DNA from 4 places in the Rahnella sp. R3(2024) genome. Region 2 is predicted to be linked to each of the others. Evidence: predicted binding sites of a transcription regulator. Region 2 holds the regulator's gene; each other region holds the start of a gene.
What was found. The regulator PhoB, encoded in region 2, activates phosphate uptake and scavenging genes when phosphate is short. The targets are predictions, from matches to a motif close to CTGTCATAAAACTGNCNNAT.
Positions count from the first base shown of each region.

Region 1: a site for PhoB is predicted at 1,556-1,575, ahead of phoA (alkaline phosphatase). Genes of this name have one in related genera too.
Region 3: a site for PhoB is predicted at 2,787-2,806, ahead of serA (phosphoglycerate dehydrogenase). Genes of this name have one in related genera too.
Region 4: a site for PhoB is predicted at 2,234-2,253, ahead of pstS (phosphate ABC transporter substrate-binding protein PstS). Genes of this name have one in related genera too.

Region 1 covers NZ_JBHGBU010000001.1:105,859-110,073, reverse strand. The annotation lists gene phoA (alkaline phosphatase) at 50-1,474, opposite strand; gene putA (trifunctional transcriptional regulator/proline dehydrogenase/L-glutamate gamma-semialdehyde dehydrogenase) at 1,825-4,215, opposite strand, start outside.
Region 2 covers NZ_JBHGBU010000001.1:3,227,421-3,231,635, reverse strand. The annotation lists gene ABSH60_RS14525 (cobalamin-independent methionine synthase II family protein) at 1-79, opposite strand, end outside; gene phoR (phosphate regulon sensor histidine kinase PhoR) at 347-1,666, opposite strand; gene phoB (phosphate response regulator transcription factor PhoB) at 1,688-2,377, opposite strand; gene sbcD (exonuclease subunit SbcD) at 2,594-3,832, shown strand; gene sbcC (exonuclease subunit SbcC) at 3,829-4,215, shown strand, end outside.
Region 3 covers NZ_JBHGBU010000001.1:3,122,929-3,127,143, reverse strand. The annotation lists gene ABSH60_RS14010 (5-formyltetrahydrofolate cyclo-ligase) at 1-299, shown strand, start outside; gene asr (acid resistance repetitive basic protein Asr) at 558-971, shown strand; gene serA (phosphoglycerate dehydrogenase) at 1,274-2,512, opposite strand; gene rpiA (ribose-5-phosphate isomerase RpiA) at 2,862-3,524, opposite strand; gene ABSH60_RS13990 (LysR family transcriptional regulator ArgP) at 3,752-4,215, shown strand, end outside.
Region 4 covers NZ_JBHGBU010000001.1:2,112,240-2,116,454, forward strand. The annotation lists gene pstA (phosphate ABC transporter permease PstA) at 1-34, opposite strand, end outside; gene pstC (phosphate ABC transporter permease PstC) at 36-992, opposite strand; gene pstS (phosphate ABC transporter substrate-binding protein PstS) at 1,087-2,127, opposite strand; partial or broken gene rluF (23S rRNA pseudouridine(2604) synthase RluF) at 2,338-3,063, opposite strand; gene glmS (glutamine--fructose-6-phosphate transaminase (isomerizing)) at 3,164-4,215, opposite strand, start outside.

The DNA.
Region 1 (4,215 bases), 3.1 Mb from region 2:
CGGTCTTGACCTAACGCCCGTTTAGGCGACGAACGTTACCGTTCTAATCTCATTGAATCCCCATTGCTCCCTTCATGGTGAAGAAAAGATCAGTCTGATCGGTCAGGCCCACCACATTCCCTGCGTGCGGACCGAACGCGGCAACGCGCAGTTGCGTGCCGGTGTGGCCCTGGGAATCGTCTTCTGAGTTGCCGTAACTGATGGTCATCGGTGCGCCATCTTTCGTGGTCAGCGTTTGTGTCAGACCCGGCGCTTTGGCGTCGGTTTCGATGATCTGGCTGGAATGCGCGTGGTCGGCGGTGACGATAACCAGCGTGTTGCCGTCCTGACGGGCGAACTCCAGCGCTTTTTGCACGGCTTCGTCTAAATCAACGGTTTCACCAAACTGTCCGCACGGGTTCGCGGCGTGATCCTGTTTATCAATCGATGCGCCTTCAACCTGCAGGAAGAAACCCTTTTCATTGGTTTTCAGCAGATCGATGGCTTTTTCAGTCATGGCGGCAAGCGTCGGGATATCCGCAGTTCGCTGCGGGTTGGCTTCGCAGGTGACGGCAGGTTTATCAATGTTGCCGTGATACGAGGCTTTCGGACCCTGCCAGCGTACCGGCATGTTGCCTTCGGAGAACAGGCCGAGCACCGGTTCTTTCTGGTCGGCTTGGGTTACCGCGCTGAGCTCACCGGCGTTTTCCACCCACACATATCCCTGCGCCAGCGCCTGATCTTTCAAGGATTTGCCCTGGAAATCACCGGCTTTAGCCAGCTGGCTGAAGGATTTTCTGCCGCCACCCAGCGTCACATCGGCGCGCGTCTGCAATAACTGTTCGGTGATGGAGCCACGGCCGCCGTTTTCCAGCGCGTTAGTGGCGCATTTCTCAGTGGTTTCTTGCGGACCGTAACATTTACGGGAAGTGACGTGGGCAATTTGCGCGGCCGGGGTGGCGTCCTGTAATTCGGCGGTCGACACGTTGCCGGTGGCTTTTCCGGCGGCTTTCGCAATTTCAAGGATTGTCTGGTGATCCTTACCGTTTACATCCACGCCAATCGCGCCGTTATAGCTTTTCACGCCGGTGGACCAGGCGGTGGCTGAAGCGGCAGAGTCGGTGACGTAGTCAGGTTTTTGCGTTTTCTTATCGAGAGAATAATGGGTGTACTGGCCGGTCAGCGGCAGGGCGTCGATGCCTTTGAAATAACCGCCTGCGCCTTCCGCGTAATTTCGCGCCGAGGTGATTTCAGAATCACCCATGCCGTCGCCGATCAGCAAAATAACGTTTTTGACCGTTTTGTCAGAAAGCGAGGCTTTCAGCGCGGCTGTCTGATCACCGCTGAGACGGCGTGCGCCCCCTTGTTCGGTCAGGACGCCTTTTGCCGCACGGTCGGTCAGTACGCTGTTTTCATCAGCGAAAGACCCGGCAGAAGCGGAAAGCAGCAGGGCGGCAGCGATGGCGCGGGCGAGCAGAGATACAGGTTGTTGCATTGTCAAAACTCCTTTTAATAAAGCGAAAGAAATACAAATACACAGTTTGATTTATTTTGTTACTGGCAGGGTAAGTCAGAGGGATGACGGATTTATGACAGAGGAGACAGATGTTGTGGCTGGCGGGCTACGTGTCGGGGGTTGCGTCACATGCGGGGGGCACAGAACACGTACGTGGTGTCCGCGGTAGCGCATGTTTGAAAAAAACGTGGGAGATCAAAGAGGGAGGCACTTTCCTCCCTCTCTGGCGTTGTCGGCACAACGGGTTAAGCGATCACTGCAACTGAGAAACCGACACTGTTTCGGTCAGGGTTAAAGGCCGCCATTGCAGCGGCCAGTTATATCAACCCTCACCCGATGGTCATCAGACTCGCATTTCCTCCCGCCGCGGCGGTGTTCACACTCAATGAGCGCTCGTGAAGCAGGCGCTCCAGCAACACATTGTCATCGCCGCGCGCAAAGCCCTGCACTGACACAATGGCGCCAGGGCGGTTGGCGATAATCTGACACAGTTCCCGCAGCTGGTCGGCGTCGCCGTGGTAGATGACCGCATCGAAGACCGGCGCATCGTTTTGCCAGTCTTGTGCGAAGTCCACGCGTTCCTGTACCGCCCCGGGTAACTGGCTGAACAGTTCGCGCTGTAACGGCGCTTCCGGCCACAGGATCCGGCAACCGGTCGCGGTGATGGCGGCAAGCTGGAGCAGGGCGTCGGCCTGATTATCGGCCAGTGCCAGAACACGTTCGCGGGGTAACAGGGCGTAGGTGTTGCGTTCACCCGTTGGCCCCGGCAGGGTGCGCAATGTGCCGCCCTGGCTGCTTTCGGCGAAGCGCGTGCAGACGTCGATAAAGGCGGCCGGTTGCTGGCTGCGGGTTGCCCACTGTTGCAACGCGCGGTGCGGTGCAAGCAGCGCGTCGCGCACGGACGTGTCCAGCGGCAGATCGCGATCCTGACGCAGCAAGGTTTGTTGCACGGCAAATGGCGGACGGCTGCTGAGCAGGCGATAAAGATAAAGCGGGCCGCCCGCTTTCGGGCCGGTGCCGGACAAGCCTTCGCCGCCAAACGGCTGTACACCAACCACAGCGCCAACCATGTTGCGGTTCACGTACATGTTGCCGACGTGCGCCTGCTGGGTCACACGGTGGATGGTTTCGTCGATGCGGGTGTGAATGCCCAGCGTCAGGCCGTAACCGGCGGCATTAATCTGACCGATCAGCTTATCCAGATCCTGACGGGCATAACGCACCACGTGCAGTACCGGGCCGAAGATCTCTTTCTTCATCTCATCAAAGCTTTCCAGCTCGATAAGCGTCGGTTTTACAAAGGTGCCGCGGTTCCATTCCTGCTGATCAGCCGCCAATTCCTGCGTGGCCTGATACACCGTGCGGCCTTTGGCGCGCATGGCATCGATATGTTTTTCAATACCGGCTTTGGCATCGGCGTCAATCACCGGCCCGATATCGGTAGACAGGCGTTCCGGATTGCCCATGCGGCATTCGGCCATGGCACCGCGCAGCATCTGCAGGGTGTGATCGGCCACGTCATCCTGAATGCAGAGCACGCGCAGAGCAGAACAACGCTGACCGGCGCTGTCGAAGGCGGAGGCCACCACGTCCATCACGACCTGCTCGGTCAGGGCGGAGGAATCGACAATCATCGCATTCAGGCCGCCGGTTTCGGCGATAAGCGGCGTCGGACGCCCCTGCGGATCGAGTCTTCCCGCAATGTTGCGTTGCAAAATACCCGCCACGTCGGTGGAGCCGGTGAACAGCACGCCGCGAACGCGTTCGTCATTGACCAGCTGCGCACCGACGGTTTCGCCTTTGCCCGGCAGCAGTTGCAGTACCCCGGCCGGAACCCCGGCTTCGTGCAGAATACCGACGGCAAGCGCCGCAATCAGAGGCGTTTGCTCCGCCGGTTTTGCCAGCACGCTGTTGCCTGCGGCCAGTGCGGCGGCGATCTGACCGGTGAAAATCGCCAGCGGGAAGTTCCACGGGCTGATACACACCACCGGGCCGAGCGGACGGTGCGTGTCGTTGGTGAAATCTTCGCGGATCTGGCCGGCATAGTAGTGCAGGAAATCCACCGCTTCGCGCACTTCGGCGATGGCGTTATTAAAGGTTTTTCCAGCCTCGCGCACCAGCACGCCAAGCAGACTTTGCAACTGCGCTTCCATCAATTCTGCACCGCGTTGCAGGATTGCGGCGCGCTCTTCGGGAGGCGTCGCAAACCAGATGGCGCCAGCCGTGGCGGAAGCGTCCAGCGCACGGCTGATTTCCGCTTCTGTGGCTTCACGCACGTGCCCGACGATGTCGGTATGTTCAGACGGGTTGATGACCGGCAAAAATTCACCGTCGTCAGTGGGCGCATCGATCATCGGCTGTGCGGTGATCGTATGGCTGGCGCTTTGCAGCAGGGCGCTGGACAGCGAGGCCAGACGGTGCTCGCTGGACATATCCAGCCCGGCAGAGTTGACGCGTTTATCGCCGTACAAATTGCGTGGCAGGGCGATGCGCGGGTGCGGCAATCCGACCTGTCCTTCCGTGGCGGCCAGCGCTTCAACGGCCAGAACCGGATCGGCGATCAGTTCGTCGATTGGCAGCGTGGCATCGGCGATGCGGTTGACAAAAGAGGTGTTAGCGCCGTTTTCCAGCAGGCGGCGAACCAGATAGGCGAGCAGCGTTTCGTGGGTGCCGACCGGGGCATAGATGCGGCAAGGGCGGTTGAGCTTTCCTTCGGCAAT
Region 2 (4,215 bases):
TACGCGCTTCTTTAATCGCCAGCGGGCGCAGAAAACTGCCGACAACGTCGGCGCGGAATGGAGGGGTTGTACGTTGCATGCATGACTCCTTTTAGGCACCCCGCGGCGTATGGCGGAATACCAATGATTTACAAAGTAAATAATTGCGTTGCGTTATATATAGACATCTGGATGTCTAAACGTCTTTGATTGGATAGTGTCATGCAGCACGCTTATCAGCAACAGAGGAATCTTCATGAGACATGAATAAAATTCACGTTAGCGGGAAGAATGTTCATTTAGAGGAAATGTTCATTTGGAAGAGAGTAAGAAAGCCTGAAATCCACAGATAACAGGCTTGAGAGGGTTAAGGCTTAATGGAAGCTTGCGCACCGGCGTCTTGCGGAACAATCAACCGCGGCGCCAGCGTAAACATAAAGCGGGTGCCGACACCCACTTCGCTCATGACTTCCAGCCTGGCGTTGTGATGGCTCAGGGCATGTTTGACGATCGCCAGGCCCAGCCCGCTGCCACCGGTCTGGCGGGAGCGCGCTTTGTCTACGCGATAGAAACGTTCGGTCAGGCGCGGAAGGTGCTGAGGCGCAATACCCGGCCCGTTGTCGCTTATCTGGAACTGCGCGCCGTGCGGCGTTTGCTGCCAGCTGACTTCAATGCGGGTGCCCGCCGGGGTGTGATTCACCGCGTTGTACACCAGATTGGAAACCGCGCTGCGCAGTTGATCTTCGTTGCCAAAGACCTTCAGCTTGTCGTTTATACGGAATACAACCTCATGCTGGCCGCCGCTCAGCGTTTGCACTTCACGCTCCAGCATGCCGAGCATCACCGGAATATCGACTTTCTCGTGCAAATCCATATTGGCAGAGGCTTCTATTTTCGACAGCGTCAGCAACTGTTTTACCAGCCCGTCCATGCGTCGCGTCTGCTCCTGCATGGTATCCAGCGCTTTGGAACGAAACGGCTCTTCCAGCTTGGCGTCTTCCATCATTTCCAGATAGCCCTGCAAAACGGTCAGCGGCGTACGCAGCTCATGGCTGACGTTAGCGAAGAAGTTGCGTCGCGCGCCTTCGAGCTGACGCATTTGCGTGACATCCCGCGCCACCATCAGTAATTGCCCTTCAGAATAAGGCATCACGCGAAACTCCACGTAATGCTCATTATTCAGCTGAAGATTCAGTGCACGGCTGAAATCCCGGGCCTGGATCCAGGCGCGAAACTCCGGATAGCGCAAAAGGTTAAAGATGTGCTGCCCGTTGTCTTCCGGCCAGCGAAAGCCCAGCAGTTCCTGCGCCAGACCGTTACACCAGAAAATATTGCCCTCTTCGGTGGTCAGCACCACCGCATCAGGTAACGATTCTGCACCGCTGCGAAAACGTTTAATCAATTGCCCTAATTCGCGACGACGACGACGGTTACGCATCTGCATCTGGTTCAGCCCGTAGAACAGCGGCTCCCAGCTCCAGCGCCCGTTTGGCGGGGTGATGCTGCGGTCAAGCCACAGCCAATGTGAGAGTTTAAGCTGGTTGTAATAGTTCCAGCCCAGCGCCGCCAGCAGCGACGCAAAGAGAAGCCAGCCAAAATGGCCGACAAAAATGCCGAGAATGATCGCTGGCAGGCAAAAGAGGAAAAATTCGCCGGCCAGCCGTTTCCATGACAAACGTTCTAACACACAGATTCTCCGCTGTGGGGATTAATAACGCGTTGAGAAACGGTATCCCGTGCCACGGACAGTCTGAATCATTCTGTCATGTCCACTGGTTTCCAGCGCTTTACGTAAACGACGAATATGCACGTCCACGGTGCGATCTTCCACATAAACGTTAGTGCCCCAGACGTTATTCAGCAACTGTTCGCGGCTGTAAACACGTTCTGAGTGGGTCATAAAGAAGTGTAATAATTTGAATTCGGTCGGCCCCATGTCGAGCGCCTGCTCGTTGGCCATCACCCGGTGAGAGGAAGGATCCAGGCTCAGCCCCTGCATGTCGATCACCTCTTCCACCGCCATCGGAGAAATGCGGCGCATTACCGCTTTGATGCGGGCAACCAGTTCTTTCGGAGAAAACGGTTTGGTGATGTAATCATCGGCACCCACTTCGAGGCCGCGCACCCGATCTTCTTCTTCACCGCGTGCGGTCAGCATCATCACCGGGATTTCGCGGGTCAGGGCTTCACGTTTAAGGTGCTTAATAAACTGAATACCGGAACCGCCCGGTAACATCCAGTCGAGCAGGATAAGCTCAGGATAAGGCTCGACCAGCTGGGCCACTGCGGAATCAAAATCTTCAGCTTCAACAGCCTGATAGCCATTTTGTTCCAGTACAAAACACACCATTTCACGAATAGGAGCTTCGTCTTCAACCACTAATATACGTCTAGCCATCGTAGGTCCTGCCAATAGGTTAGCGATCTTTTATTTGATTGCGGGCGCCATTATGCGTCAGTTTTGTGACAGATTTATGAATAGAAAGGATGGTTCATTACCCGGCAATTTAACAGCCATCTTGCTGAAATACGTCCGATTTTCTCAGGACATCGTCCCCCGTCGGCGTTTATACTTTGCGCCATTGTTACCGCACCGCGAACCACAGGGAGTTTCATGCGCCTGATCCACACCTCAGACTGGCATCTTGGCCAGTATTTCTTTACCAAAAGCCGCGCCGCCGAGCACCAGGCCTTTCTGCGCTGGCTGACGGAACAGGTGGAAAATCATCAGGTTGATGCCGTGATCGTGGCCGGTGACATTTTCGATACCGGCTCACCGCCGAGCTATGCCCGCGAACTGTATAACCGCTTCGTGGTGGAATTACAACGCACCGGCTGTCAGCTGATTGTGCTGGCCGGTAATCATGATTCCGTCGCCACGTTAAATGAGTCCCGCGAGCTGCTTTCCTGTCTCAATACCCGGGTGATCGCCACCGTCGGCGAAGATCTGTCTGAGCAAGTGCTGGTGTTAAATCAGCGCAATGGTACGCCGGGAGCCGTACTCTGCGCGATCCCCTTTTTACGCCCGCGCGATTTAATCGCCAGTCAGGCAGGGCAATCCGGCAGCGACAAACAGCTGGCCTTACAGGAAGCCATTGCCGCGCATTATGATGCGCTGTGGCACGCTGCGCAGGCCAAACGCGACCAACTGGGTCTGCCGCTGCCGATCATCGCCACCGGCCATCTGACCACCGTTGGCGTCAGCACCTCTGATTCCGTGCGCGACATCTATATAGGGACTCTTGACGCCTTTCCGGCGCAGGCGTTCCCGCCGGTGGACTACGTGGCGCTCGGCCATATCCACCGCGCGCAGTGCGTGGCGAAAACGGAACATATCCGTTACAGCGGTTCCCCTATTCCGCTCAGTTTTGATGAGCTGAGCAAAGTCAAAAGCGTCTATCTGCTGGATTTCGACGGTGCCACGCTCAACGCCATCGACACGCTGGAGATCCCCGTTTTCCAGCCGATGCAAATCATCAAAGGCTCGCTGGCGGAGATTGAACAGCAGCTGGCGCACTTCACCGGAGGCGATGCTACAAAACCGGTCTGGCTGGATATTGAAGTGGCGACGCAGGATTATCTCAGCGATATTCAGCGCCGCATTCAGGCGCTGACCGCCGAACTGCCGGTGGAGGTCGTGTTACTGCGCCGCAGTAAAGAACAACGGATTCACAGCATCGAACAGCAGGAAAAAGAAACCCTCAGCGAGCTGAGCGTCAGCGACGTTTTTGAACGCAGATTGTCGCTGGAAGCGGATACGGATGAACCGCGCCAGACGCGGATGCGCACGCTGTTCGCCCAGGTTGTCGAACAGGTCACCAGCGGTCAGAGCACGGAGGGCAGCGCACAATGAAAATTCTCAGCCTGCGTTTAAAAAACCTGAACTCGCTGGCAGGCGAATGGAAAATTGATTTCACCGCCGAGCCGTTCGCCAGCAACGGTTTATTCGCCATCACCGGCCCGACCGGCGCGGGGAAAACCACCCTGCTCGATGCCATTTGTCTGGCGCTATATCATCAGACGCCACGCCTGAACGTCACGCCAAGTCAGAATGAACTGATGACCCGCCATACCGCCGAGTCACTGGCCGAAGTGGAGTTTGAAGTGAAAGGCATCGGCTATCGCGCATTCTGGAGCCAGCGCCGCGCGAAAAACTCACCGGACGGCAATTTACAGGCGCCAAAAGTCGAGCTGGCCTTGCTGGCCGACGGCAAAATTCTGGCAGATAAAGTGCGC
Region 3 (4,215 bases), 100 kb from region 2:
ATACACCGCTGGTTCGCAATCGTCTGAAGATCCTCGAACCAGGTCTGGATGTCACGCAGGTGATTCCACTCTCACGACTGGATATTATCCTGACGCCGCTGGTTGCGTTCGACAATCACGGGCAGCGCCTGGGTATGGGCGGAGGTTTTTATGACCGCACGCTGGAGCACTGGCAGGATGGCGGGCCCTATCCGATTGGGTTAGCGCATGACTGTCAGCAGGTCGATGCGTTGCCAGCCGAGCACTGGGACGTACCTTTGCCGGAAGTCATTACACCCGGAAAAATATGGACGTGGTAAAAAACCGTCCCGGATCCTGATGCCTGCACATGACAGCGTACCACCCTCTTCAGTATGTTGTAACTAAGTCTCTAAAAAACCAGCCACAATACATACAACCCAATCAACGCATTGAAATACATGTTATTTTTCATTTATACATAGCGTTACACGCCGAAACCATTCACTCACGGACAACCTGAGCCGACACGCATACTATTCTCTCATCGGCCCCGCAGTGGGGTAGACACACAAACCAAAATTCTTGAGGAATAAACGATGAAAAAAGTATTAGCTCTGGTTGTAGCCGCTGCAATGGGCCTGTCTTCTGTCGCTTTCGCTGCTGAAACTACAGCAACTCCGGCGCCTGCTGCGACCACAACAACGGCAGCTCCGGCTCATGCCACCAAGCATAAAGCCCACAAGAAACCTGTTCAGAAAGCTCAGGCAGCCAAGAAACACAAAAAAGCAGCCAAAAAAGCGCCAGTGGCTCAGAAAGCACAAGCGGCTAAAAAACACGTGAAGCACGCTAAGAAAGCAGCTCCGGTTGCTCAGAAAGCCCAGGCTGCCAAGAAACACGTGAAACACGCTAAGAAAGCGGCTCCGGTTGCTCAGAAAGCCCAGGCTGCCAAGAAACACGTGAAACATGCTAAGAAAGCTGCTCCGGCTGCAAAAGCAACACCAGCAGCATAAGAAGTAAACCAGAAGTCTTTGTGAACGCATCTGCTCACATTTATCAAGACTGAATAATTTAACACCCGGTTCGCCGGGTGTTTTTTTCTCCAGTGTCTATCCGGAGGTACTGACAGATGATGCTGCGCCGCTACCTGTTCGAAATCACCTTTTCATCCATGATCCTCTGCGGATTGATCACCCTCTCCTTTTACTTCTGAAACGTGAAGCGCCTTCCAGGACGCTTAAACGCCTGACACCCCATTTTATGCAGACACAAAAAAACCGCCTTTCGGCGGCTTTGTCATTTATGGCTGATACGATCAGTAGAGCAAACGGGCACGAATGGTTCCCGGTATCGCTTTCATCAGCTGTAACGCGGTAGTCAGCGTCGCGATATCTGTTTCCGCATCGATAACCACATAACCAATTTCCGGGCTGGTTTGCAGATACTGCGCGGCGATGTTGATGCCCTGCTCCGCAAAAATCTGGTTGATGCTGGTCAGCACGCCCGGACGGTTTTCGTGGATATGCAACAGACGGCTGGCTTTCTCAGTGTGTGCTGGCAAAGAGGCTTCGGGGAAGTTAACCGCTGACAGTGTTGAACCGTTGTCAGAGTATTTCGCCAGTTTGCCTGCCACTTCGAGGCCGATACCTTCCTGCGCTTCCATGGTCGAACCGCCAATGTGCGGCGTCAGCAGCACGTTGTCGAATTCACACAGCGGAGAATTGAAAGGATCGCTGTTGGTCGCTGGCTCTTCCGGGAAGACGTCGATCGCCGCACCGGAAAGATGTTTGCTGCGCAGTGCATTGCACAGAGCAGGAATGTCGATGACCGTTCCGCGCGAGGCGTTGATCAGCAGCGCGCCCGGCTTCATCTGCGCCAGCTGCACTTCAGAAATCATGTCTTTTGTCCCGGCGGTTTCGGGCACATGCAGCGTCACGACGTCGCTGGTATTGAGCAGTTCCTGCAACGAAGCAATAGGCTGCGCATTACCCAACGGCAATTTGCTTTCGATGTCGTAGTAGAACACGCGCATCCCGAGGCTTTCTGCCAGGATGCCCAGCTGCGTACCGATATGGCCGTAACCAATGATACCCAGACGTTTGCCGCGTGCTTCAAATGAACCGACGGCCAGCTTGTTCCAGATACCACGGTGCGCTTTCGCATTCGCTTCAGGAATACCGCGCATCATCAGCAACATTTCACCCAGCACCATTTCGGCTACTGAGCGGGTGTTAGAAAACGGTGCGTTGAACACCGGAACACCGCGACGCGTGGCGGCTTTCAGATCAACCTGATTGGTCCCGATACAGAAACACCCAACAGCCACCAGTTTTTCTGCTGCCTGGAACACTTCTTCGGTCAGCTGAGTACGCGATCGGAGTCCAACAAAGTGCGCATCACGAATCGACTCTTTCAGCGATTCTGTATCTAAAGCACCTTTGTGAAATTCAATATTGGTGTAACCCGCGGCACGGAGTGTATCAACCGCACTTTGGTGGACGCCTTCCACTAACAAAAATTTAATCTTGTCTTTCTCAAGTGATACTTTTGCCATTTCCCGACCCTATATTTTCTGGCTGAATTCGAACTGCGAGGTGATTGCTCACAGCCAACATAACAAAAAATCCGCCATCATCAATACAAACGATTGCCTGCCAGGCAGCAGAAGGCTCACCGTGCCTGTTGGTTTTTAGCATTTCATGCTGGTTAGATTTTACAGCGCCAGACGTTCAGGAGGAGAAATACTGAAATGTGACATAAGTCACCAAATTAAAGCCTTTGAAGAAAAGATGATTCAACCAGAAAATTATCATCTTCATAACATTGCGTTATGACAGCGGGATGACAAGGCGGAGGCTGGCTGCTTTGGGGAAAAGCAGCCAGATCTTCTGCTTATATCGTCATTACTTCAGTTTAACGGTTTTCACGCCTTCGGAAGTCCCGACCAGCGCCACGTCTGCGCCACGGTTTGCGAACAGGCCAACGGTCACCACACCGGCAATGCTGTTGATCTTATTTTCCATCGCGACGGCATCCAGAATGTTCAGGTTATGCACATCGAGGATCACGTTACCGTTATCTGTCAGCACATTCTGACGGTATTCCGGCAGGCCGCCGAGTTTCACCAGCTCACGTGCAACATAGGAGCGCGCCATCGGGATCACTTCCACCGGCAGCGGGAATTTACCCAGCACATCGACCTGTTTGGAGGCATCCACAATACAGATGAATTTTTTGGCAATCGCCGCAATGATTTTTTCGCGGGTCAGCGCTGCGCCGCCGCCTTTGATCATTTGCATTGAACCGTTGATTTCATCTGCGCCGTCGACATACACATCCAGCGAATCGACTTCGTTACTGTCGAAAACATGGATGCCAAGGCTTTTCAGTTTTGCGGTAGACGCGTCGGAGCTGGAGACTGCGCCTTCGATTTGGCCTTTGATGGACCCCAGTGCATCAATGAAATGCGCGGCGGTGGATCCGGTACCAACACCGACAATGGTGCCCGGCGTAACGTAATCCAGTGCGGCCCAGCCGACTGCTTTCTTCAATTCTTCCTGCGTCATAATGGCTTCTCTGTCTGATAACCCGAAAGTGGCGTGAATAGTTCGGTGAAACGAATTGTGCCGGTGATTATAAAGCATGTCCCGGCAGATTGGGCAGCCAAGAGCGTGACCAGCTCACACTTATTAAGTGCAATTGCGCTGCAAACACCAAGATTTTCCTCACCACAAAAACTGACAAACTGTGGCATAGTGTCCGGATAATATTGAACCCAAGGGACAGAACTCCGATGAAACGCCCGGACTATAGAACGTTGCAGGCACTGGACGCGGTCATCCGTGAGCGCGGTTTTGAACGCGCCGCACAGAAGCTATGCATCACACAATCGGCCGTCTCTCAGCGTATTAAGCAACTGGAAAATTTATTCGGCCAACCGCTGCTGGTGCGTACCGTTCCACCCCGCCCGACCGAGCAGGGACAGAAATTACTGGCCTTGCTGCATCAGGTGGAATTGCTGGAAGAAGAGTGGCTGGGCAGTGACAGCAACAGCGACAGTAATGATACGCCACTGCTGCTTTCGCTGGCGGTCAACGCCGACAGTCTGGCGACCTGGCTGTTACCGGCGCTGAAATCGGTGCTGGTCGACTCCCCTATCCGCCTGAATTTGCAGGTCGAAGATGAAACACGCACACAGGAACGTCTGCGTCGCGGTGAAGTGGTCGGTGCGGTGAGTATTCAGCCACAGCCGCTGCC
Region 4 (4,215 bases), 1.1 Mb from region 2:
GTTCAGGTGTGCTTTGCATTTCGAGTGTCGTCATCTTAACGGCCCTCTTTCTTAGCCAGGCGCAGAATCATCACTTTCGACAGCGCCAGAACAATAAAGGTGATAACAAACAGGATGAGGCCGAGTTCCATCAGCGCGGCAGTATGCAGACCGGCTTCCGCTTCAGCGAATTCGTTGGCCAGCGCCGAGGTAATACTGTTGCCCGGCATATACAGCGAGACGCTGTCGAGCTGGTAGGTGTTACCGATGATAAAGGTCACCGCCATGGTTTCACCCAACGCGCGGCCAAGGCCTAACATCACACCGCCAATCACGCCATTTTTGGTGAACGGCAGCACGATGCGCCAGATCACTTCCCACGTCGTACAGCCAATGCCGTATGCAGACTCTTTCATCATCACCGGTGTTTGTTCAAACACGTCACGCATCACAGAGGCGATGTAAGGGATGATCATGATGGCAAGGATCACACCGGCGGCCAGAATACCGATACCGAAACCGGGGCCGGCGAACAAGGCGCCGACGATCGGAATGCCGGAGAGCACGTCACCGACAGGGGTCTGGAAATACTGCGCAAACAGCGGTGCAAAGACGAACAGCCCCCACATGCCGTAAACAATACTGGGGATCGCCGCCAGCAGTTCGATTGCAATACCCAGCGGGCGCTTCATCCAGTTAGGGGCAAGTTCGGTGAGGAATAATGCGATACCAAAGCTGACCGGTACGGCAATCAGCAAGGCGATAATCGAGGTCACCACGGTGCCGTAAATCGGTACCAGTGCGCCGAATTGTTCGTTCGGGGCATCCCAGGTTTTAGTCCACAGGAAGGATAAACCAAACTTTTCGATGCTTGGAAGGGAAGCAATAAACAGCGAGACGATAATACCGCCCAGCATTAATAACACGATCAGCGCAGCCAGTTTGACCAGCGCGCCGAAGATGATGTCACCGTTTTTGCTTGGTGCCTTAATAGCCGGCTTGTATTCAGCCATACCACTCTCTTTTAATTCAGATTTAATTCCCTCCCCGGCCGGAGAGGGAATGAAGCAGAAGACTTGTACTCTATATCAGACGTAAGGTCAGATCCTAGTACAGTGCTTTACCGCTGGAATCTTTAATGTTGGTTTTCCAGGCTGCGCGGATCTGTTCAACAACAGAGTCAGGCAGTGCGGCGTAATCCAGATCGGTCGTCAGTTTGTTGCCGTTTTTGTAAGCCCAGTCGAAGAACTTCAGCACTTCAGTGCCTTTCGCTGCATCGGCCTGGTCTTTGTAAATCAGGATGAAGGTGGTGGAGCTGATTGGCCAGGCGTTATCACCTTTCTGATTCGTCAGATCCTGAGCGAAGGTTTTCTTCCAGTCAGCGCCTTTGGCTGCTGCGCTGAAGGATTCTTCCGTCGGGGAAATCGCTTTACCGTCAGCATCAACCAGTTTGGTGTATGCCAGGTTGTTCTGTTTAGCGTAAGCGTATTCTACATAGCCGATGGAGCCTGGCAGACGCTGTACGAAGGCCGCGACGCCGTCGTTACCTTTACCGCCCAGACCGGTAGGCCAGTTAACGGTAGAACCTGAACCGATTTTCTCTTTCCACTCGTTGTTCACTTTCGCCAGATAGCTGGTGAACACGAAAGAGGTGCCTGAGCCATCAGCACGGCGAACGACCGCGATGTTGGTGTCTGGCAGTTTCACGCCCGGGTTCAGCTTAGTGATCGCCGCGTCGTTCCACTTTTTGATTTTGCCGAGGTAGATATCACCCAGCGTTGCGCCGTCCAGCGTCAGCTGACCGGATGTGATCCCAGGGATGTTTACCGCCAGTACCACACCACCGATTACGGTTGGGAACTGGAACAGGCCGTTTTTGTTCAGATCTTCTTCTTTCATCGGCGCATCAGAGGCACCGAAATCGACAGTCTTGGCGATAATTTGTTTCACGCCGCCGGAAGAACCGATGCCCTGATAGTTCACCTGGTTACCGGTTTCTTTCTGGTAAGCATCCGCCCACTTGGCGTAAACAGGGGCAGGGAAGGTACCGCCAGCACCAGTCAGATTACTGGCAGCGAAAGCAGACATTGCTGTGAGGGAAAAAGTCGCTGCTACAAAACCGGCGACGGTGTTACGCATCAATTTCATGTTCCACTCCTGGTGGTTTTAAACTTCCCGACTTAATGTCGACGTTAATTAAAGTGTTTGGCACAGGAGGAAAATAGGACAATTAGGTGACAGTAAAATGTACGTTATATGACAGTTTTATGACAGTGGTCACAATTGGACCGAAGTGGGCAATCCAGAGGAAACAGGGGATGCTTTTGGGGGTAAAACGGGCTTTCAGGGCGATTATTGATCGGAAACCGAATGTTCGATACGCCTGAACAACTCACTCCGCTCCTCGCCGGTTAACTCGCGCGATTCCCCCGGCGGCAGCGCGGCAAGATGGATATTCATGATCCGCACGCGCTCAAGCCGTGTGACTTCATAGCCAAAATATTTCGCCATGCGGCGGATCTGACGGTTAAGCCCCTGCACCAGAGTAATACGAAAGACATCATCTGATTCTTTGATCACTTTACAGGCTTTCGTTACGGTTCCCAAAATCGGGACGCCGGCGCTCAGACCGAGAATCAATGCGTCGGTCACCGGTTTGTTAACGGTCACCACGTACTCTTTTTCGTGATCATTACCGGCGCGCAGGATCTTATTCACTACATCGCCGTTATTGGTCAGCAGAATCAGCCCGTGCGAATCTTTATCCAGACGCCCGACGGGAAAAATGCGCTGGCTGTGACGGATGAGCAAACCGATGTTATCCGCCAGACCCTCATCCATTGTGGTAATGATCCCCACCGGTTTGTTCAGGGCGATCAGCACCAGGTCATCCTGGTCGCGCAGCCCGATCTGTTGACCATTCACGTTCACCACATCACCCGGAAATACTGGCGCGCCAAATCCCGCCTGCTTATCGTTGATAAAGACCAGCCCCTGCCCGACGTAACGATCGGCGTCACGGCGCGAACACATGCCGCTATCGCTTATGTATTTGTTAATTCGAACGGAAGGAGTGGTCAGCATTCAGCAGTGCCTTTCAGTTAAAGGCGGACTATACCCTGTTGCTGCTCAGAAATAAAAAAAGCGCCCGCAAGGGGCGCTCAGCAACGGAAGGAGCAGAGTCTTATTCTACCGTGACGGACTTCGCCAGGTTACGTGGCTGGTCTACGTCAGTCCCTTTAATCAGCGCGACATAATAGGACAGCAGCTGTAGCGGAACGGTGTAGAAAATCGGTGCAACAATCTCTTCAACGTGAGGCAACTGGATGATTTTCATGCCTTCGCTGTCGGTGAAACCGGCATTCTGATCGGCGAAGACATACAGCAGGCCACCACGGGCGCGCACTTCCTCGATATTCGACTTCAGTTTTTCCAGCAGTTCATTATTTGGCGCAATCACGATCACCGGCATATCGGCGTCAATCAGCGCCAGCGGGCCATGTTTCAGCTCGCCAGCTGCATAGGCTTCTGCATGAATGTAAGAGATCTCTTTGAGCTTCAGCGCACCTTCCATCGCGATCGGGTATTGATCGCCACGACCGAGGAACAGGGCGTGATGCTTGTCAGAGAAACCTTCTGCCAGAGATTCGATGGTTTTATCAAGCGATAACATCTGTTCAATACGCGCTGGCAATGCCTGAAGTGCGTGAACAATATCGTGCTCGACCTGAGGCGCCATGCCTTTCAGACGGCCCATACGCGCCACCAGCATCAGCAGAACGGTAAGCTGAGTGGTGAACGCTTTGGTGGAAGCCACGCCGATCTCAGTGCCCGCTTTGGTCATCAGCGCCAGATCGGATTCACGCACCAGCGAGGAACCGGCAACGTTACAGACAGCCAGAGAACCAAGATAACCCAGTTCCTTAGACAGGCGCAGTGCAGCCAGCGTATCAGCCGTTTCCCCGGACTGAGACAGCGTGATGATAAGGCTCCCCGGACGCACGGCGGATTTGCGATAGCGGAATTCAGAGGCGATTTCCACATCACACGGCATGCCGGCCAGCGCTTCGAACCAGTAACGCGCGACCATGCCTGAGTTATATGACGTCCCGCAGGCGATAATCTGAATGTGCTGAACGCGTGACAGAATATCGTCAGCTTTTTCACCCAGTTCGCTCAGGTTCACTTCACCGTGGCTGAAACGTCCTTCCAGGGTGTTTTTGATTGCCAGCGGCT